DNA from 4 places in the Paracoccus seriniphilus genome. Region 1 is predicted to be linked to each of the others. Evidence: riboswitches for the same ligand, from Rfam matches in the RefSeq annotation. Region 1 holds a riboswitch; each other region holds the start of a gene.
The links. A riboswitch is a leader RNA that binds a small molecule or an ion and turns the genes downstream of it on or off. The one in region 1 is predicted to bind thiamine pyrophosphate.
Positions count from the first base shown of each region.

Region 2: linked by a shared signal. The riboswitch ahead of thiD (bifunctional hydroxymethylpyrimidine kinase/phosphomethylpyrimidine kinase) and the one ahead of JHW44_RS13390 (thiamine ABC transporter substrate-binding protein) in region 1 are both predicted to bind thiamine pyrophosphate.
Region 3: linked by a shared signal. The riboswitch ahead of JHW44_RS19090 (YkoF family thiamine/hydroxymethylpyrimidine-binding protein) and the one ahead of JHW44_RS13390 (thiamine ABC transporter substrate-binding protein) in region 1 are both predicted to bind thiamine pyrophosphate.
Region 4: linked by a shared signal. The riboswitch ahead of thiC (phosphomethylpyrimidine synthase ThiC) and the one ahead of JHW44_RS13390 (thiamine ABC transporter substrate-binding protein) in region 1 are both predicted to bind thiamine pyrophosphate.

Region 1 covers NZ_CP067129.1:2,734,128-2,738,419, reverse strand. Annotated here, with positions in the region: gene JHW44_RS13395 (ABC transporter permease family protein) at 1-1,192, opposite strand, end outside; gene JHW44_RS13390 (thiamine ABC transporter substrate-binding protein) at 1,168-2,154, opposite strand; TPP riboswitch at 2,189-2,290, opposite strand; gene mutS (DNA mismatch repair protein MutS) at 2,391-4,292, shown strand, end outside.
Region 2 covers NZ_CP067129.1:2,175,746-2,180,037, forward strand. Annotated here, with positions in the region: gene tatB (Sec-independent protein translocase protein TatB) at 1-245, opposite strand, end outside; gene JHW44_RS10640 (twin-arginine translocase TatA/TatE family subunit) at 268-501, opposite strand; gene JHW44_RS10645 (MarC family protein) at 660-1,277, shown strand; gene JHW44_RS10650 (retropepsin-like aspartic protease family protein) at 1,277-1,852, shown strand; TPP riboswitch at 1,890-1,994, shown strand; gene thiD (bifunctional hydroxymethylpyrimidine kinase/phosphomethylpyrimidine kinase) at 2,050-2,853, shown strand; gene JHW44_RS10660 (FAD-dependent oxidoreductase) at 2,850-3,842, shown strand; gene thiS (sulfur carrier protein ThiS) at 3,820-4,008, shown strand; gene JHW44_RS10670 (thiazole synthase) at 4,010-4,292, shown strand, end outside.
Region 3 covers NZ_CP067132.1:134,477-138,768, reverse strand. Annotated here, with positions in the region: gene JHW44_RS19105 (ABC transporter substrate-binding protein) at 1-646, opposite strand, end outside; gene JHW44_RS19100 (ABC transporter ATP-binding protein) at 643-1,386, opposite strand; gene JHW44_RS19095 (ABC transporter permease) at 1,379-2,134, opposite strand; gene JHW44_RS19090 (YkoF family thiamine/hydroxymethylpyrimidine-binding protein) at 2,158-2,769, opposite strand; TPP riboswitch at 2,760-2,866, opposite strand; gene JHW44_RS19085 (hypothetical protein) at 2,895-3,953, opposite strand; gene JHW44_RS19080 (TetR/AcrR family transcriptional regulator) at 4,081-4,292, opposite strand, start outside.
Region 4 covers NZ_CP067129.1:1,149,850-1,154,141, reverse strand. Annotated here, with positions in the region: gene thiC (phosphomethylpyrimidine synthase ThiC) at 1-1,579, opposite strand, end outside; TPP riboswitch at 1,679-1,802, opposite strand; gene JHW44_RS05695 (Hint domain-containing protein) at 1,958-2,959, shown strand; gene JHW44_RS05690 (hypothetical protein) at 3,074-3,337, opposite strand; gene glnA (type I glutamate--ammonia ligase) at 3,518-4,292, opposite strand, start outside.

The DNA of each region.
Region 1 (4,292 bases):
TGACCGCGTTGATCAGAACCGTGACCGGCAGTGCAAGATCATCGGTCGAGAGATGGCCGCGCAACAGGATGAACAGCCCTGTTCCCAGCACCAGCGGCGAGGCGACCAGCGGCAACATGCCTGCGGCCTCCAGCCAGCTCTTGTTGCTCCGGGCAATCGTCAGTGCAAGGGTCAGGCATAGCCCCGCCGCGAGCAGAGCCGAAAGCAGGGCCATCACGATGGAACGCAGCGCGGCAGCCCAGACATCGGCGGGCAGGGCAGGGATTCGGGGAAGGCCCTGAACGGCCACCGCGCCGATGGGCCACAGCAGGAACAGCGTCGCCAGCGTGATTGCAATGGCATCCGCCAGGCGGTGAAAGCCGCGCGGAGCAGCCGGACCCCGATCAAGGTCCAGTCCCGCGCCAAAGGCAGCCGGTGCCACGATGTGGCGTGCCATCAGCAAGGCTGCAAGGCTCAGCGCGATCTGCACAAGTCCCAGCGCGGCCGCGCGCCCCAGATCGAAATCAAAACGGAACGCCTGGTAGATGGCCAGTTCAACCGTGGTGGCCGAAGGACCGCCCCCCAGCGCCAGCGCTACCGTGAAGGATGTCAGGCAGACCAGGAACACGGCCAGACAGACACCCGGCAGGACCGCGCGCAGCATCGGTCTTTCCAGATGGCGGCTCATGTCGGCGGGCGCAAAGCCAAGGCTTTCCGCCAGGCGGAAACGTTCGACCGGAATGCTCTGCCAGCCCTGCAGAATCAGGCGAACCGACAGGGGCAGATTGAAGAAGACATGGGCCAGGATCACCCCTTGCCAGCCATAGACAGAAAATTCGCCCAGGCCGATGGCACGCAGCGTCTCGTTGATTGCGCCAGTCCTGCCGAATACGGCGATCAGCCCCATGATCGCCACGATCACGGGCAGGATGAAAGGGGCCCCCAGCAGGGTGACAAGGGCCCTGCGTCCCGGAAAGCGCCGCCGAGCCAGCGCACGGGCCACCGGCACCGCCAGAATGGCGGACAGCGCCGCCGACAGGGCTGCCTGCCAGATCGTGAACCAGACGGCGCGCCAATCCCATATCTGCAGTGCCGACAGACCCCTGGCCTGCCATGCAACTGCGGCCAGCGTGCCCAGGATCAGCGCGGCCAGCCCCGAAGCGACCGCGATTCCCCCGGCATCGCGCCTTACCGCGAAAATGCCTGCAGCCATTCATCCAGCGCCGGTTTGCGCAGCTCTTCTGCCTCGTCTTCGCTATAGAAAAGGGTCTTTTCGGGGCGCGGAAGGTTGCGCATCACCTCGGGCCATGCGTCCTGATCCAGCTTGGCGGGCAGGGACCAGTTGGCCAGCGGAATGGTTTTCTGGAAATCGGGCGTCAGGATCCAGTCCATGAAGCTCTGAGCCAGTTCCGGCTGATCGGTCGAGGCAAGCTGCGCGGCCAGTTCGGCCATGAAGTAATGCCCTTCGGGAAAGATCGCGGCATGTTTGCTTTGATCGTCTTCGGCGGCAATATGATAGGCGGGCGATGTCGTGTAGGACAGAACCATATCGGCCTCGCCCTCGGTGAACATGCCATAGCTTTCCGACCAGCCCTTGGTCACGGTCAGCACCTTGGGCGCCAGCCTTTCCCAGGCCTGCGCGGCGTCGTCACCATAGATGGCCTTGACCCACAGCAGCAGTGCCAGCCCTGAAATCGAGGAACGTGGGTCCTGCAGGACGATCTTCAGGTCGTCAGGCGCTGCCAGCAGCTCTTCGAAGCTTGCGGGCGGGTTTTCAAGACGCGTGTCGTCATAAATGAAGGCGGTTTCACCCCAGTTATAGGGCAGAAAGATGTCATCCTGCCATGCGACGGGCAGAGACAGATTCGACACATCCTGACCATGCGGCGCAAACAGCCCCGAGGCACGCGCGCGGGCGGTGACGTCGGTGTTCAGGCCAAAGACGATATCGGCCTCGGTCTTCTCGCCCTCCATCAGGATGCGGGGCAGGATGTCGCCAGTGACGAATTTCAGATCGCATTCGCAGAAGGATTCGAAACCTTCCTCGATTTGCGGGCCGGGACCCCATTCGCTGGCGATGTAATCGCCGGCATAGACGGTCAGAACGGGCTTTTCCTGCGCGGCTGCTGACGTGGCGGTCAGCAGGGCAAGGGTCAGGACAGTCGGTTTCAACATCGCCGGGCCTCCTTTCAGGTTCTGATTGCGAAAGAAAGGACAGCGAAACCTTCCCTCCGCCGGCGCTAACCGGATCAGGTTCAACGGGTCCGCGAATCGCGTCTCAGCCCGGTGCCGGGCCCCCCGAGGTATGCGATGAACATAGTGCGGCGGATGAATGCTGCAAGGTGAAAGCGCGGTTTTCAAGCCGGGCGCAGACAGCTAGAACCGCCTCTAACCGCAGATGAAGGACCCCCATGAGCGATCAGCCCACCCCGATGATGGCGCAATATCTTGCGATCCGCGAGGCGAACCCCGGCGCGCTTCTGTTCTATCGTATGGGCGATTTCTACGAGATGTTCTTTGATGACGCAGTGCAGGCCGCCGCCGCGCTGGACATCGCCCTGACCAAGAGAGGCACGCATGGCGGACAGCCGATCCCGATGTGCGGCGTGCCGGTCCATGCGGCCGAAGGTTACCTGCTGACCCTGATCCGCAAGGGCTTTCGCGTTGCCATTGCGGAACAGATGGAAGACCCGGCCGAGGCCCGCAAGCGCGGCTCGAAATCGGTCGTGGCGCGCGATGTCGTGCGGTTGGTGACGCCGGGCACGCTGACCGAGGAAACCCTGCTGGAGGCGCGGCGTCACAACTTTCTGGCAGCCTTCGCGCAGATCCGCGAGGAAGGAGCGCTGGCATGGGTGGACATTTCGACCGGCGCATTTCAGGTCATGCCCTGTCCCCTGTCGCGCCTTGCGCCGGAACTGGCGCGGCTGGCACCGCGCGAATTGCTGGCGCTCGAGGGATCGGGGCTGGAAGATCTGGCGGCCGAATCCGACGCGCAACTGACCGATCTGCCTGCAGGCGCCTTTGACAGCACCGCCGGCGCGCGCAGGCTTTGTGCGCTTTACGGCGTGGAAACATTGGACGGCTTTGGCAGCTTTGAACGCGCCGAACTGTCGGCAATGGGTGCGATCGTCGACTACCTGGATATGACTCAAAAGGGCAAACTGCCGCTGATGCGCCCACCGGTCCGCGAATCCGCGGGAGGGGCGATGCAGATCGATGCGGCAACCCGGCGCAATCTGGAGCTGACGCAGGCCCTGTCCGGTGGCCGCGAAGGTTCGCTGCTGACGGCGATTGACCGCACGGTGACGGCAGCAGGTGGACGCTTGCTGGAGCGGCGCATCAGTGCGCCGTCGCGGGATCTGGCGCTGATACAGGCCCGGCAGGACGCCGTGGCGCAACTGGTCGAGGATCGGCGGCTGGCCACTGATCTGCGCGAGGCCCTTGGCCGCGTGCCCGATATGGACCGTGCGCTGTCACGTCTGGCGCTGGAGCGCGGCGGCCCGCGTGATCTGGCTGCGATCCGCGCTGGTCTGACGCAGGGGGCGCTGATTGCCGAAACGGTGGCACCGGATTCCGCGCAGATCCTGCGCGAGGCCGCCGCCGATCTGACCGGCCATGACGAACTGATCGATCTTCTGGATGATGCCTTGGTCGCCGAACCGCCGTTGCTGGCCCGCGACGGCGGCTTCGTTGCGCCGGGCTTTGACGAGGATCTGGACGAGACCCGGCGTCTGCGCGACGAAGGTCGCGCGGTGATTGCGGGAATGCAGGCGCAATATGCGGAACTCTCGGGGGTCAGCAGCCTCAAGATCAAGCATAACAACGTGCTGGGCTATTTCATCGAGACGACCGCCACCCATGCTGAAAAGATGCTGGCGCCGCCCTTGAATGAGACCTTCATCCATCGCCAGACCACGGCCAATCAGATCCGCTTTACCACCGTGGAACTGTCCGAGCTGGAAACACGCATCCTCAATGCCCGTGACCGCGCACTGGAGACCGAGCGAGAGATATTCGCCCGGCTGCGTTCGGCGGTGCTGGCGCAGGCGGGTCCGATCGGGACAGCGGCGCGGGCGCTGGCCGAGATCGACCTGACAGCCGCCTTTGCCGATATTGCCGCAGGTGAGGGCTGGACGCGTCCGCAGATGGATGACAGCCGTGCCTTTCAGATCGAGGGTGGCCGTCACCCTGTTGTCGAACGTGCGCTGAAGCGCAAATCGGAAAGCTTCGTGGCCAATGACTGCGACCTGACCAGCGGGGAAACACCTGCAATCTGGCTGCTGACCGGTCCGAACATGGCGGGTAAATCGACC
Region 2 (4,292 bases), 560 kb from region 1:
GCGTCCAGCCCCAATGCCTTTTTCGAAGTCAGCGATTTCATGTCGCGCAAGCTGCCCGCGGCCTCATCCAGCCCAGAACCCTTGGCGGCATCTTCCATCGCCGAGGTGAATTCGCGCGCCATTCCCCGCGCCTTGGCGGTAAAGCGCCCCAGCGAATGGAACAGATGCGGCAGATCCTTGGGACCGACCACGATCAGCGCCACAACGCCAATCACCAAAAGCTCGGTCCAGCCGATATCGAACATGATGTGCCGCGCCCCGTCCGAATCAGCTGCGGTCGGTGTTGTTCGGCGTCACGTCGCGCGCCTGTTCACCGGGCGTATCCGTGGTGTCCTCGACGGCTTTTTCGATCTCTTCCGAGCCGTCCTTGACGCCTTTCTTGAAGGCCGTGATACCCTTGCCCACTTCTCCCATGAGGGACGAAATCTTGCCACGTCCGAACAGGACCAGCACGACAACCGCGATCAGAAGAAGGCCGGGAAGGCCGATATTGTTCAGCATACGAAACTCCCTTGTCGGACGGATCCTCCGCCCGCGGGTCAGATTTAGGGCCTTGCAGGCAGGATTGCAAAGCCCGAATCGGTCACGATTGAGTTCGGGCGCATTCTATTTTCGGTTCCTGCGCTTGGCAGAGCATCCGACGCGGGCGATAAGGTGGCATGGACCTGTCGCTTTACATCACCGCATTCGTCACGCTGTTCGTGGTCATCGACCCGATCGGGCTGACCCCGATCTTCATTGCGCTGACCCCCGGAATGAATGCCGCGCAGCGCCGCCATATCGGCTTTCGCGCCGTGGTCATTGCCGCCGTGCTTCTGATGCTGTTCGGTGTTGCGGGCGAAGCGATCCTGTCTGCCGTCGGCATTTCGATCTCGGCCTTTCGTGTCGCAGGCGGCATGCTGCTGTTCCTGACCGCCCTCGACATGCTGTTCGAAAGGCGCACCGAACGTCGCGAGGGTCAGGGCAGCGCCGATCCCGAGGCGCAGGACCCTTCGGTCTTTCCGCTGGCCATGCCGCTGCTGGCCGGACCGGGCGCATTGGCCACGATGATTCTGCTGGGCGGACAGGACAGCGGCTGGCTGCATCTGTTGCTGATCAATCTGGTGATGCTGGCAGTGCTGCTGATCGCGATGGTGCTGTTTCACCTGTCCACCCCGCTGGCACGGGTTCTGGGGCGCACCGGTGTCATGGTCGTCACCCGTCTGCTGGGCATGTTGCTGGCCGCGCTTTCCGTCCAGTTCGTCTTTGACGGATTGAAGGGATCGGGGCTGTTCTGATGGCGACCGATGACGGCATGCGGCTGGCCTATTACATCGTGCTTCTGGTGGTGATCGGCGGCGCAGTGCTGTTCGAACTGTCTGGTCGCGGCAGCAAGGCGTTGCGGCAGTTGGGCCTGTGGGTCGTGATCTTTGCCGGCGCGTTCTTTGCCTCGGAACTGTGGATGAATGGCGGCCTGTCCGGTCAGCGACAGATGGTCACCAGTGGCGGGCGCATCGAGATCCCCGCCTCGCGGGACGGGCATTTTCACCTGACCGCGCAGCTGAATGGCGTCCCGGTCCGATTCATCGTCGATACCGGTGCCTCATCCATCGCCCTTGGCCCGGAAGACGCGCGACGCATCGGTATCGACACCGGAGATCTGGCCTATATCGGCACCGCCATGACCGCCAACGGTCAGGTCAAGACCGCGCCCGTGACCATCGACGAGCTGGCCATCGGCGATATCCTCGACCGCAATGTCCGGGCCTGGGTCATCGATGGTGATCTCGACGGCTCCTTGCTGGGCATGTCCTATCTGCGGACATTCGCCCGCGTCAGCTTTGAAAGCGATCTGCTGATTCTGCAGCGCTGAGGCTCTTGCCAGGCGCATCGCCCTGTCCTATCGTCGCGCCATTCCGTTGGGGTGCCCTGCTTGTCGGGGCTGAGAGGCCGCGTGCCAACCCATCGAACCTGATCCGGGCAATGCCGGCGTAGGGAACGGAGACAGAGTGGCCCCAGATCGCGCCACATCTCTTTGTCCCATGCCGCATCCCGAAAACGGAGGACGGCATGAAGGGCTCGGCAAGGTTACTGATCATCGCGGGATCCGACAGCGGCGGAGGCGCCGGGATTCAGGCCGATATCAAGACAGCTTCGGCACTGGGGGTCTATGCGGCGACCGCGATCACGGCCATCACCGCCCAGAACACCCAGGGCGTGCAGGCGGCGCAGGCGGTCTCACCCGAGATGGTTGCCCGGCAGATTCGCTCGGTTCTGGATGACATTGGCGCGGATGCGGTCAAAATCGGCATGCTGGGGTCGGCCCGGATCGTGCAGACCGTGGCGACCGAACTGCGCGATTTCGACGGCCCCGTGGTGCTGGACCCGGTCATGGTCGCAAAATCGGGCGACAGGTTGCTGGAATCCGACGCCATCTGCGCGCTGATCGGCCAGTTGCTGCCCCGCGCCACCCTGTTGACCCCCAATCTGCCCGAGGCCGCGCAACTGCTGGACCAGCCATCGGCCAGATCGGCCAACCAGATCTGCGAACAGGGTGCCGCGCTGAAGCGGCTGGGGGCGCGTGCGGTTCTGATGAAGGGCGGACATTCCCCAGATGCGGATTGTACCGACTGGCTGATCAGCGATGAACCGCCGCAGCATTTCACCTCGCCCCGGCTGGCCACATCCAACACCCATGGCACGGGCTGTTCGCTGTCTTCTGCGATCGCTGCGGGCCTGAGCAAGGGCGCATCGCTTGGCGAGGCCGTGCATGACGCCCATCACTGGCTGCATCGTGCAATTGCGCAGGCCGACGGGCTGCAGATCGGCAAGGGCCATGGCCCGGTGCATCATTTCCACGAGGTCTGGGCATGAAAAATCTTTTCACCGTTCTGGGCGCAGGGGTCGCGGGCCTCTGTGTGGCAACCGAACTGACCCGGCGCGGCGCCGCCGTGCAACTGGTCGATCCCGCCGGTCCGGCGGGACAGCATGCCTGTTCATGGTGGGCCGGCGGCATGCTGGCCCCCGATTGCGAAGGCGAAACCGCCGAGGAACCCGTCGTCCGGCTGGGCCGCGAGGCCGAGGGCTGGTGGCAGGCGGCAGGCGTTCCCGTCACCCGCCGCGGATCACTGGTGCTGGCACCGGGGCGCGACCGGGCCGAGCTGGACCGCTTTGCGCGGCGCACCGAAAACCATCGCTGGCTGGATCGCGACGAGTTGGGTCGGGCCGAACCCGCCCTTGCCCCGCGCTTTTCCCGCGCGCTGCATTTCTCGGCTGAATCACATATCTGCCCGCGTGACGCGCTGGACATCCTGACCCGCAGTCTGGCCAGCCAAGGGGTGCCCGTTCAGGCGGATGCACCGCGCGGGCAGATCATTGACTGTCGTGGGCTGGCCGCCGGGGACCGCCTGACCGACCTGCGCGGCGTGCGCGGGGAAATGGCGGTGTTGCGCGCGCCCGAGGTCCAGATATCGCGCCCCGTCAGATTGCTGCATCCGCGCCACCCGATTTACATCGTGCCGCGCGGCGATGGCGTCTACATGCTGGGCGCGACTCAGCTGGAAAGCGAGAATCGCGGCCCGGCGACGCTGCGCTCGGTCGTGGAACTGCTGAACACGGCCTACAGCCTGGACCCGGCCTTTGCCGAAGCCGCCGTGCTGGAACTGGGCGCCGATGCGCGCCCGGCATTCCCCGACAACCTGCCCCGCATCCGCCGTCATGAAGACAGGATCTTCGTGAACGGCCTGTTCCGCCACGGCTTCCTGCTTGCCCCCGCCATGGCGCGGATGGTGGCCGATCTGGTTCTTGAAGGCAAAATCCCCGAGGTGATGGATGAAGATCATGGTGAATGGCACCCCGCATGAGGTCGCCGCAACAACATTGGACGAGGCCTTGACCGAGCTTGGGTTTACCGATGCCCGCTTTGCCACGGCCGTGAATGAATCCTTCGTTCCAGCCGACCGGCGGGGCGATCAGCGACTGGAGGCCGGCGACCGGCTGGAAATCCTGTCGCCGATGCAAGGGGGCTAGGATGGTGCAATTCTATGACTGCGATCTGCCTTCGCGCCTGATGCTGGGCACGGCGCAATATCCCTCTCCGGCCGTATTGGCCGAGGCTTTTCGCCGCTCGGGTGCGGGGATTGCAACTGTCTCGCTGCGCCGCGAGGGCAGCGACAAGGGCGCCGCGCCCTTCTGGCAACTGGTCCGCAATCTCAACGTGCGCCTGCTGCCAAATACTGCCGGCTGCCACAGCGTCCGCGAGGCTGTCACCACCGCCCATATGGCGCGCGAGGTCTTTCAGACCGACTGGATCA
Region 3 (4,292 bases), on a different replicon from region 1:
GAACCTCGCTACGGGTGCCGATATAGCCGTTCTGCTGGTCGGGAATGCCATAGTCGGCATAGGTGAAGGATGACTGTTTGCGGCCCAGAAGCTCGCCGTTGACGCCCTCCCATGTGGCGACTTCCAGCGTGAAATCCACCGCGCCAGAGGCCAGCGCTTCATAGGCGCCGGTGCCAAGCGTGACCGTGTCCCAGACCGGTTCCCCGCCATCATTTGCGATCATCGTGCCGATCAGCGCGGCTTCCCATGCGCTGCCGAAACCGGCATAGGTCTTGCCCGACAGATCGGCGGGGCGGGTGATTTCGGTATTGTCGCTGTTATAGACGAGCCGCCCGTTTTCGTGCTGCATCGTCGCCCAAAGCGCAACCAGATCGGCATCGGCGGCCTTGGCACTCATGAAACCCAGCGAGGTCAGATAGGCGAAATCTGTCGCACCCGCCGCCAGCAGTGCCGAAGAACTGGTGTCGGAATAGGGCAGAATCTCGACATCCAGCCCGGCGTCTTCGTAGAATCCACGATCCTGCGCGACGACAAGGCCGATATGATTGGTGTTCAGCGTCCAGTCCAACGCGATGGTCACCGGCGTTTCGGCCAGGGCCGACAGGGGCGCGATCAGGGTCGCGGCAAATATAAGAGGGCGGATCAAGTCGTGGTCTCCTTCAGCAGCAGGGATTTCAATCGGTCACGCAGGGGCGCAAGCGTTGCTTCGTCGCGTTGGTCGCGCGGGGTGGTTACCGGGATATCGGCAATGATGCGGCCGGGACCGGATGACATGACGATGATCCGGTCTGCCAGCGTCGCGGCCTCATGCAGATCATGCGTGACCAGCAGAACTCCGCGCGGGCGTTCGTGCAATCTTTGCAGCAGCCAGTCCTGCATGCGCAGGCGGGTCACGGCGTCCAGCGCCGAGAACGGCTCGTCCAGCAGGATGAAGCGGCCTTCCTGAACGACGGTGCGCAGGAAGGCTGCGCGTTGGCGCATTCCGCCGGACAACTGAGCGGGGAACATCTGCTCGCAGCCTTCCAGACCGAAGGTTGCAAAAAGCGGGGCCACTTGCTGGCGGGCATGATCGCGCGAAAGTCCGGCAATTTCCAGCCCGATGGCCGCATTCTGGATGATGGTCAGCCATGGAAACAGCGCATCGCTTTGCGGTTGATAGCACAGGGCCGGATGCGGGCGTGTCACGGGGACGCCATCCAGAAGCAACTGTCCACTTTCCTGCATGGCATCGGGCAGGATGCCGGCCAGCCATTTCAGCACCGAGGTCTTGCCGCAGCCCGAGGGGCCGATCAGCGCGGTCATGGTCCCGTCGGCCAGCGAAAGCGACAGCTCTGACAGCAATTCGCGTTCTCTGGTGCGGATCGACAGCTTGCGGATCTCAAGCATGGCTGCGGGCCTCTGGCCCCTTGGCGGTCAGCCGGTCTATCAGCCGCAGCACGCCCAGCAGGGTCAGGGTCAGGCAGGCCGATACGACCACTGCGGCCAACACCAGATCGGCCCGGAAATTGTTCTTGGCCGACAGGATATAGATGCCCAGCCCGCGCCGTGCCCCGGCATATTCGGCAAAGATCGTCGCGACGATCGCATAGGTGGCCGAAATCCGCAGGCCCGCCAGAAATGCCGCACGCGCCGAGGGAAGCGTGGCGCGGCGAAATACGCTCCAGCGGCCCGCGCCCATAGACCCCAGCAATTCACGGAAAGCAGGCGGGGTTTGACGATAGCCCGACAACAGGCTGAGCAGCATCGGAAAGAAAGTGACAAGGATCACCAGCAGGACCTTGGGCAGCAGGCCAAAGCCGAACCACAGGATCATCAGCGGCGCCAGCGCGACCAGCGGCACGGTCTGGCTGGCCACGAACAGCGGCATCAGCCCTCGTTCGGCCCAGCCATTGAAATGCAGCAGCACCGAGGTGACAAAGGCAAAGCCCACCGACAGCGAAAAACCCAGCGTCGCCACCGCCAGCGTCACACCGGCATGCATGCCGATCTCGGCGCGGTTCTGCATCAGCGCCCGGAATACCCCGGAAGGCGGCGGCAGGATCAGCGGCGAGACATCCGCCATGTGGCAATAGACCTCCCATCCCGCCAGCAGCAGGACGGCAAGGATCAAGGTCGGCAGGACGCGGGTCAGCATGAGGCTTTCCTTGCGCTGCAGCCTCAATCTTTGCTGGGGCTGTTGGCCGAGGCGGTCAGATCGATGGTCACATGTCCCTCGGCTGGACCAAAGCGCAGGAATGCCTGCCGCAGCGTTTCGAAGACCGCGCCGGCATCGCCGCGCAGGCGGGTGCAGAAGTTCTTGGAACGCAGGAAGGTGCCCGAGGATTTCAGGAACTCGATGCAGCCGTAGATTTCGTCCATATGCCGATCCTGGCCCAGCACATACAGGGAAAACTGCACATCGATCTGCACGCCCATATCCGGGGCTTCAGCCACGGCCTCTTGTGCCTGAAGCTGTCGCTGCGCCAGCGGTGTATTCTGGGCTATGGCCAGAATGTCGCAACGGCAGGATGGATCATCGGGTTCACCGGGGCAGCCGCGCGACAGGGTGACATGCATGGTCGAATGGGCAGGATTGCGTGCCGTCGTCGCGAACAGGTCGCGGATCGCATCAATCAGCGGACCGGGCGCGCCGACCATCAGCGTGGACATGTCATCAGTCTCGATGCGCAGATCGTCACGATAGGGGTCCAGGGCCTTCAGCCCGGACATGATGACCTGAACGAAATCCGAGGTCATCGGATAAAGAGACACTTGTGCGCCAATGAACATGCGATCCTCGCTCCGCCGGCATTACCCGGATCAGCTGTGAAGGGTTCGCGCTGCAATGCGCATCTCAGCCCCGCTGTGAGCACCCCCGTTTATGGCGCGCAACATCGGGCAATGGCATGCTGCTGTCAAGCGTCCGGGCGGCGTCGAAACGCGAAGCCGTGCCGAAATGGCGATCCCGGCAAATATTGCGAGATTGCGCGGCGCAGCGATGGCGGTTTCCGCTCTTCCTGCAGATAGGGCAATATCCTGAATATTGCGGCGCTGGCGTCGCGCATCAACTTGATCTGCTCTTTCTCGGTCGGAAAGGGATCCTTGGCACCTTCGCTCAGATCGGACAGATCGAACAGCGCCTCCAGATCGGGTCGGAACCGGCGTCGCAGGGCTTCGATCTGATCGGCGTGCTGCGACACGATCCAGCGGCGTCTGTCCAGATGATAGACATCGCGCGATCTGGAAATTCCTGCCGGCGCCAGTTTCTGGGCCGCGCTCGTGATCGCCGGAGCGGTCAGCTGCAGTTGTCGGACGGCCAGCCCGGACATCTGGCTGAAGGCCAGCGAAAAGGAAGTATTGGCGGGCTCGGCCGGCGTGATCAGATCGGCGGTTTCGGTGATGCCAAGGACATTGAGAAAGTCATCAACAGCATTGCCATTCAGCAGGTGACAAGGGTCATAGGGGCGCAGGATGATGCTCTGCTCTCCGAAACTGTCCGCATATTCGTCGATGATCTGGCTGTGCAGCAGCCTGGCGTGATGCTGACGCAGAAATTGTCGGGCCGTGGATGTTGTGGCATCGGCCTTGACCCGCTGTTTGAACAGGCTCTCGACGTAAAGATCGGGGCGTCTGAGATAGACCACGATCCTGGTTTGATCCTGCAAGGGTTCGGGCAGGATGTCATGCAGGCGTGTCGCCACGCCGGGCTGAGAGAGCAATTCGCCGCTGAGGATGGCATCGCGACACCGGGATCGTGCCAGTTCCCTGTGCAGTTCGCGGCCGAAACGCGCGCCATCCCCCGACAGCAGCATGGCCGCCACCGGATTGTGGTGGATGCGCATGTCAGCCGGCTTCTGGCGGCCCGCATGCAGATAGCGCAGCGAGTGCTTTTCCAGAAACGGCGCATTCATATTCAGAACGTGCTGAATGGAGGATGATCCGGTCTTCTGGGTGCCGATATGGATGTATAACATTCCTGATCAAGACTCTGAATTGCGTCCGGTTCCAGTCGTGGCCGATCTGCCCGATGGCGGCTGTGGCCGTTTTGCAAGGTGCGGCCTTGCCGCTCTGCAGGCAAGCGGGTTTCCCCGTGGTTGCGATCTATGAGCCAAGCAAGCCCTGCGCCAACAGCTTCGCACTGCTGACGGCCTTTTCCCGATGCAGAGGCCAGGTCTGGGTCAGACCTTCCACGATCAGCAACAGGGCCACTTCCCGACCTTCCAGCCCGGTTGCGGCTGCGGCACGCGCAGCGACCTCGGATTTGTGGCGCTCCAGCAGGTCGCGCAATCTTGCGTCGCCGGGGGCGGCAGCAA
Region 4 (4,292 bases), 1.2 Mb from region 1:
GGTCTTCCCAACGGAACTCGAAACGGGCCCGTGACAGGGCGTCATCGCGCAGTTTCGCCGCCGGATGACCCTTGGCCAGATCGGCCGCATGGGCGGCGATCTTATAGGTGATCACACCGGTTTTCACGTCGTCGCGGTCAGGCAGGCCCAGATGTTCCTTGGGGGTGACATAGCACAGCATCGCGGTGCCGAACCAACCGATCATCGCCGCACCGATGGCACTGGTGATATGGTCATAGCCCGGCGCGATATCGGTGGTCAGCGGCCCAAGCGTATAGAAAGGCGCCTCGCCGCAATGGGTCAGCTGCTTGTCCATGTTCTCCTTGATCTTGTGCATCGGCACATGACCCGGACCTTCGATCATCACCTGGCAATCCTTGGCCCAGGCGATCTGCGTCAGCTCTCCAAGGGTTTCCAGCTCGGCGAATTGGGCAGCGTCATTGGCGTCGGCAATCGAGCCAGGCCGCAACCCGTCACCCAGGCTGAAGCTGACATCATAGGCGCGCATGATGTCGCAGATTTCGTCGAAATGCTCGTAAAGGAAGCTCTCGCGGTGATGATGCAGGCACCATTTCGCCATGATCGAACCGCCACGGCTGACGATGCCGGTCACGCGTTCGGCGGTCAGATGGATGAAAGGCAGGCGCACGCCAGCGTGGATGGTGAAATAATCCACGCCCTGCTCGGCCTGTTCGATCAGCGTGTCGCGGAACACCTCCCAGGACAGATCCTCGGCCACGCCGCCGACCTTTTCCAGCGCCTGATACAGTGGCACCGTGCCGATCGGCACCGGGCTGTTGCGGATGATCCAGTCGCGGATGTTGTGGATATTGCGCCCGGTGGACAGATCCATGACGGTATCGGCCCCCCAACGCGTGGCCCAGACCATCTTTTCGACTTCCTCTTCCATCGAGGAGGTCACCGCCGAATTGCCGATATTGGCGTTGATCTTGACCAGGAAATTGCGGCCGATCGCCATGGGTTCGATTTCGGGGTGGTTGATATTGGCGGGAATGATCGCGCGCCCGCTGGCCACTTCCTGACGGACGAATTCCGGCGTCACATGGTCGGGAATGGATGCACCCCAGTCATGTCCGTCGCGCACCAGTTTCTCCTTGGCGGCACGCCGGCCCAGATTTTCTCGGATTGCGACGAACTCCATTTCCGGCGTCACGATACCGGCGCGGGCATAGGCCATCTGGCTGACCGCCTTGCCCTTCCTGGCGCGCAATGGCTGATTGCGAACCGGGAATTCAGGCGTCAGCCGGTCGCCCGAAACAAAGCCATTGTCCTCGGGCTTGACCTGCCGCCCCTCGTAGCGTTCGACATCACCGCGCGCCATGATCCAGCTTTCGCGCAGGCGCGGCAGCCCCCTGTTGATGTCGATCTGCGCCTCGGGATCGGAATAGGGACCGGAACTGTCATAGACGGTGACCGGCGGCTCCATGGCCGAAACATGCAGGTCGATCTCACGCATGGGCACGCGAATGTCGGGATGAAGCTCGCCTGCGTGCCAGACCTTGCGGGAGGCCGGCAAGGGGCCGGTGGTGATCTGCGGGATAGGTCTTTGATCGTTCATGCGCGTCTCCTCAAGCACAACTCGAAAAGACCCGAGATGATGTATGAGGCAGAAAGCGACCGGTAACGGCCATGATCGGCCGCAACGGCCCAAGGAACGCGATTCGTCCCTCGGTCTTCCTACGCCAGTCTCAACTGGGTCAGGTTCAAAGGGTCGCGTCACCGCAGGTTGCCCTGCCAATCAGCCTCTCAGTCCCTTCGGCGGGACTCCCCTGACAGGGCGCAAGATTTCCGAACTGCCGGCTATTGTCAACCATTGTCGAAGAATCGATCACTCCGGAAAGCACGCAGCGAACCTATCCCAAAGAACGTTTCCATTCAGGCCCGGACTGTCGTAAAGTTTATTCAATATATTTTTCAGATAGTGAGATTTTACCCGATGCCGACGAGTTTCAACGAGCAAGTCTGGACGCTTGATCCATACGCGCCTCCGCCTGAAGGAACGGTCCTGACCGTCAGCCTCGTCACGCTTACCGACGAAAATGACGATGATGAAATCCTCGGCAGCTCGGGTGACGAACTCAATGGTGAGCCGATCTCGAACAGTTTCCCCGGCGATACGGTGACAGTTCGTCTGGCTGATGGCAGCGAACAGACCATCACGGGAATCACCTTTGGAATGGCGGATGGCACTGCCTATTTCACGCCTACCGACGGCTCGATCCTGACGGATGCGACACTTGTCAGCACGACATTTGTCCTTGGCCAGGGTGGTGTCTCTCGCGACGATCTGGGGCCCGTATGTTTCACGCTTGGAACGCAGATGACCGGGGCGGATGGCTCTGCCGTTCTCATTGATGACCTGAAGGTCGGCGATCAGGTGATGACCACAACCAACGGGTATGAGACCGTCAAGACGATCCGCTGGATTGCGCGCCGCACGATCGATCGCGATGAACTGAAATCCAATCACAAGCTTTTCCCGGTGCGGATCACGGCCGGTGCCCTGGGCGAGGGATTGCCCCATCGCGATCTGGTCGTGTCGCGTCAGCATCGCATGCTTGTGCGTTCCAAGGTGGCCCAACGGATGTTCGGGCAGGACGAGGTTCTGATCTCTGCCGTGCGCCTGTGCCCCCTGCCCGGCGTCTATATCGATGATGCGGTCGAAAGCGTTACCTATGTCCACCTTCTGTTCGACGATCATGAGATCCTGATTGCCGAAGGCTGTGCCACGGAAAGCCTGTTTACCGGCCCCGCCGCCCTGCACGCGCTGGAGTTCGAGGCGCGCCAAGAGCTGTTCTCGATCTTTCCGGAACTGAAATCGCGCGTGCACGCGCCACAACCGGCCCGTATCATTCCCAAGGGTGCGCGGCAAAAGCAGCTGATCAACCGTCATGCAATGAACGACATTCCAATTCAGGCCGGACAGCCAGCCGCCTGATCCGCCACTGAACACATGTGAAAAGACGCGCGAAGGCAGTGCTTTCGCGCGTCTTTCGTGACGGGATCGGTTTCTTCGTCCCTTCGTTTCCACGTCGGCAAATGCCGTCATGTGTCAACGGTCACCACGGCTGGAAGGGTCGATCAGCCCGCTGGACGGGAAAACGGTCACGGTAATCAGCCGATCACCGTCAATGTCGCGACGCACCAGCTCCTTGCCGATCAGGACCGATTTAGCGGCAACCTGACGGGTAATCTCGGCCTTGGCCCTGACCGGGAAATCGGGGCGTTCATGCGCCTGGCGGGCCGCATTGGCGGGAAGGGCAGCACCCAGAACGGCAACGGCGGTCAGGATAGCGGAAAAACTCTTGAAGGTCATGATATTGGCTCCTTGTATCTGATGACGTGAACCGTGTTGGCTCTGACAGGCGATACGCAGGAACCCGGGATTATATTTCACCCCATACGTTTTCGTGATGGTCCCGCACGCCAGCGTGAAGGAACCGAAATGAAAAGGGGCACCTAACGGCGCCCCTTTCCACTGTCTTCGAAACGGCGATCAGCAGGAGTAGTACAGCTGATATTCGACCGGATGGGGCGTATGTTCGTATTCATACACTTCTTCCCATTTCAGGGCCATGTAGCCCTCCAGTTGGTCGCGCGTGAACACGTCGCCCGCCAGCAGGAAGTCCATGTCTTTTTCCAGCTCTTCCAGGGCTTCGCGCAGCGAACCGCAGACGGTCGGGATTTCGGCCAGTTCTTCGGGCGGCAGATCGTAAAGATCCTTGTCCGAAGCAGCACCCGGATCGATCTTGTTCTTGATGCCGTCAAGACCGGCCATCAGCAGTGCCGCAAAGCACAGATAGGGGTTGGCCGAGGGATCGGGGAAGCGGGCTTCGACACGCTTCGCCTTGGGCGATTCCGTCCACGGAATACGAACGCAACCCGAGCGGTTACGTGCCGAATAGGCGCGCAGAACAGGGGCTTCGAAACCCGGAATCAACCGCTTGTAGCTGTTGGTCGAAGGGTTCGTCAGGGCGTTCAGCGCCTTGGCATGCTTGAGGATGCCACCGATGAAATACAGGGCCTCCTGGCTGAGATCGGCATATTTGTCGCCTGCGAACAGCGGCTTGCCGTCTTTCCAGATCGACATGTTCACATGCATCCCCGAGCCGTTGTCGCCCTTCATGGGCTTGGGCATGAAGGTCGCGGTCTTGCCATAGGCAGCGGCCACATTGTGGATGACATATTTGTATTTCTGGATGTTGTCCGCCTGTTCGGTCAGCGAACCAAAGATCAGACCCAGCTCGTGCTGCGCACTGGCAACCTCGTGG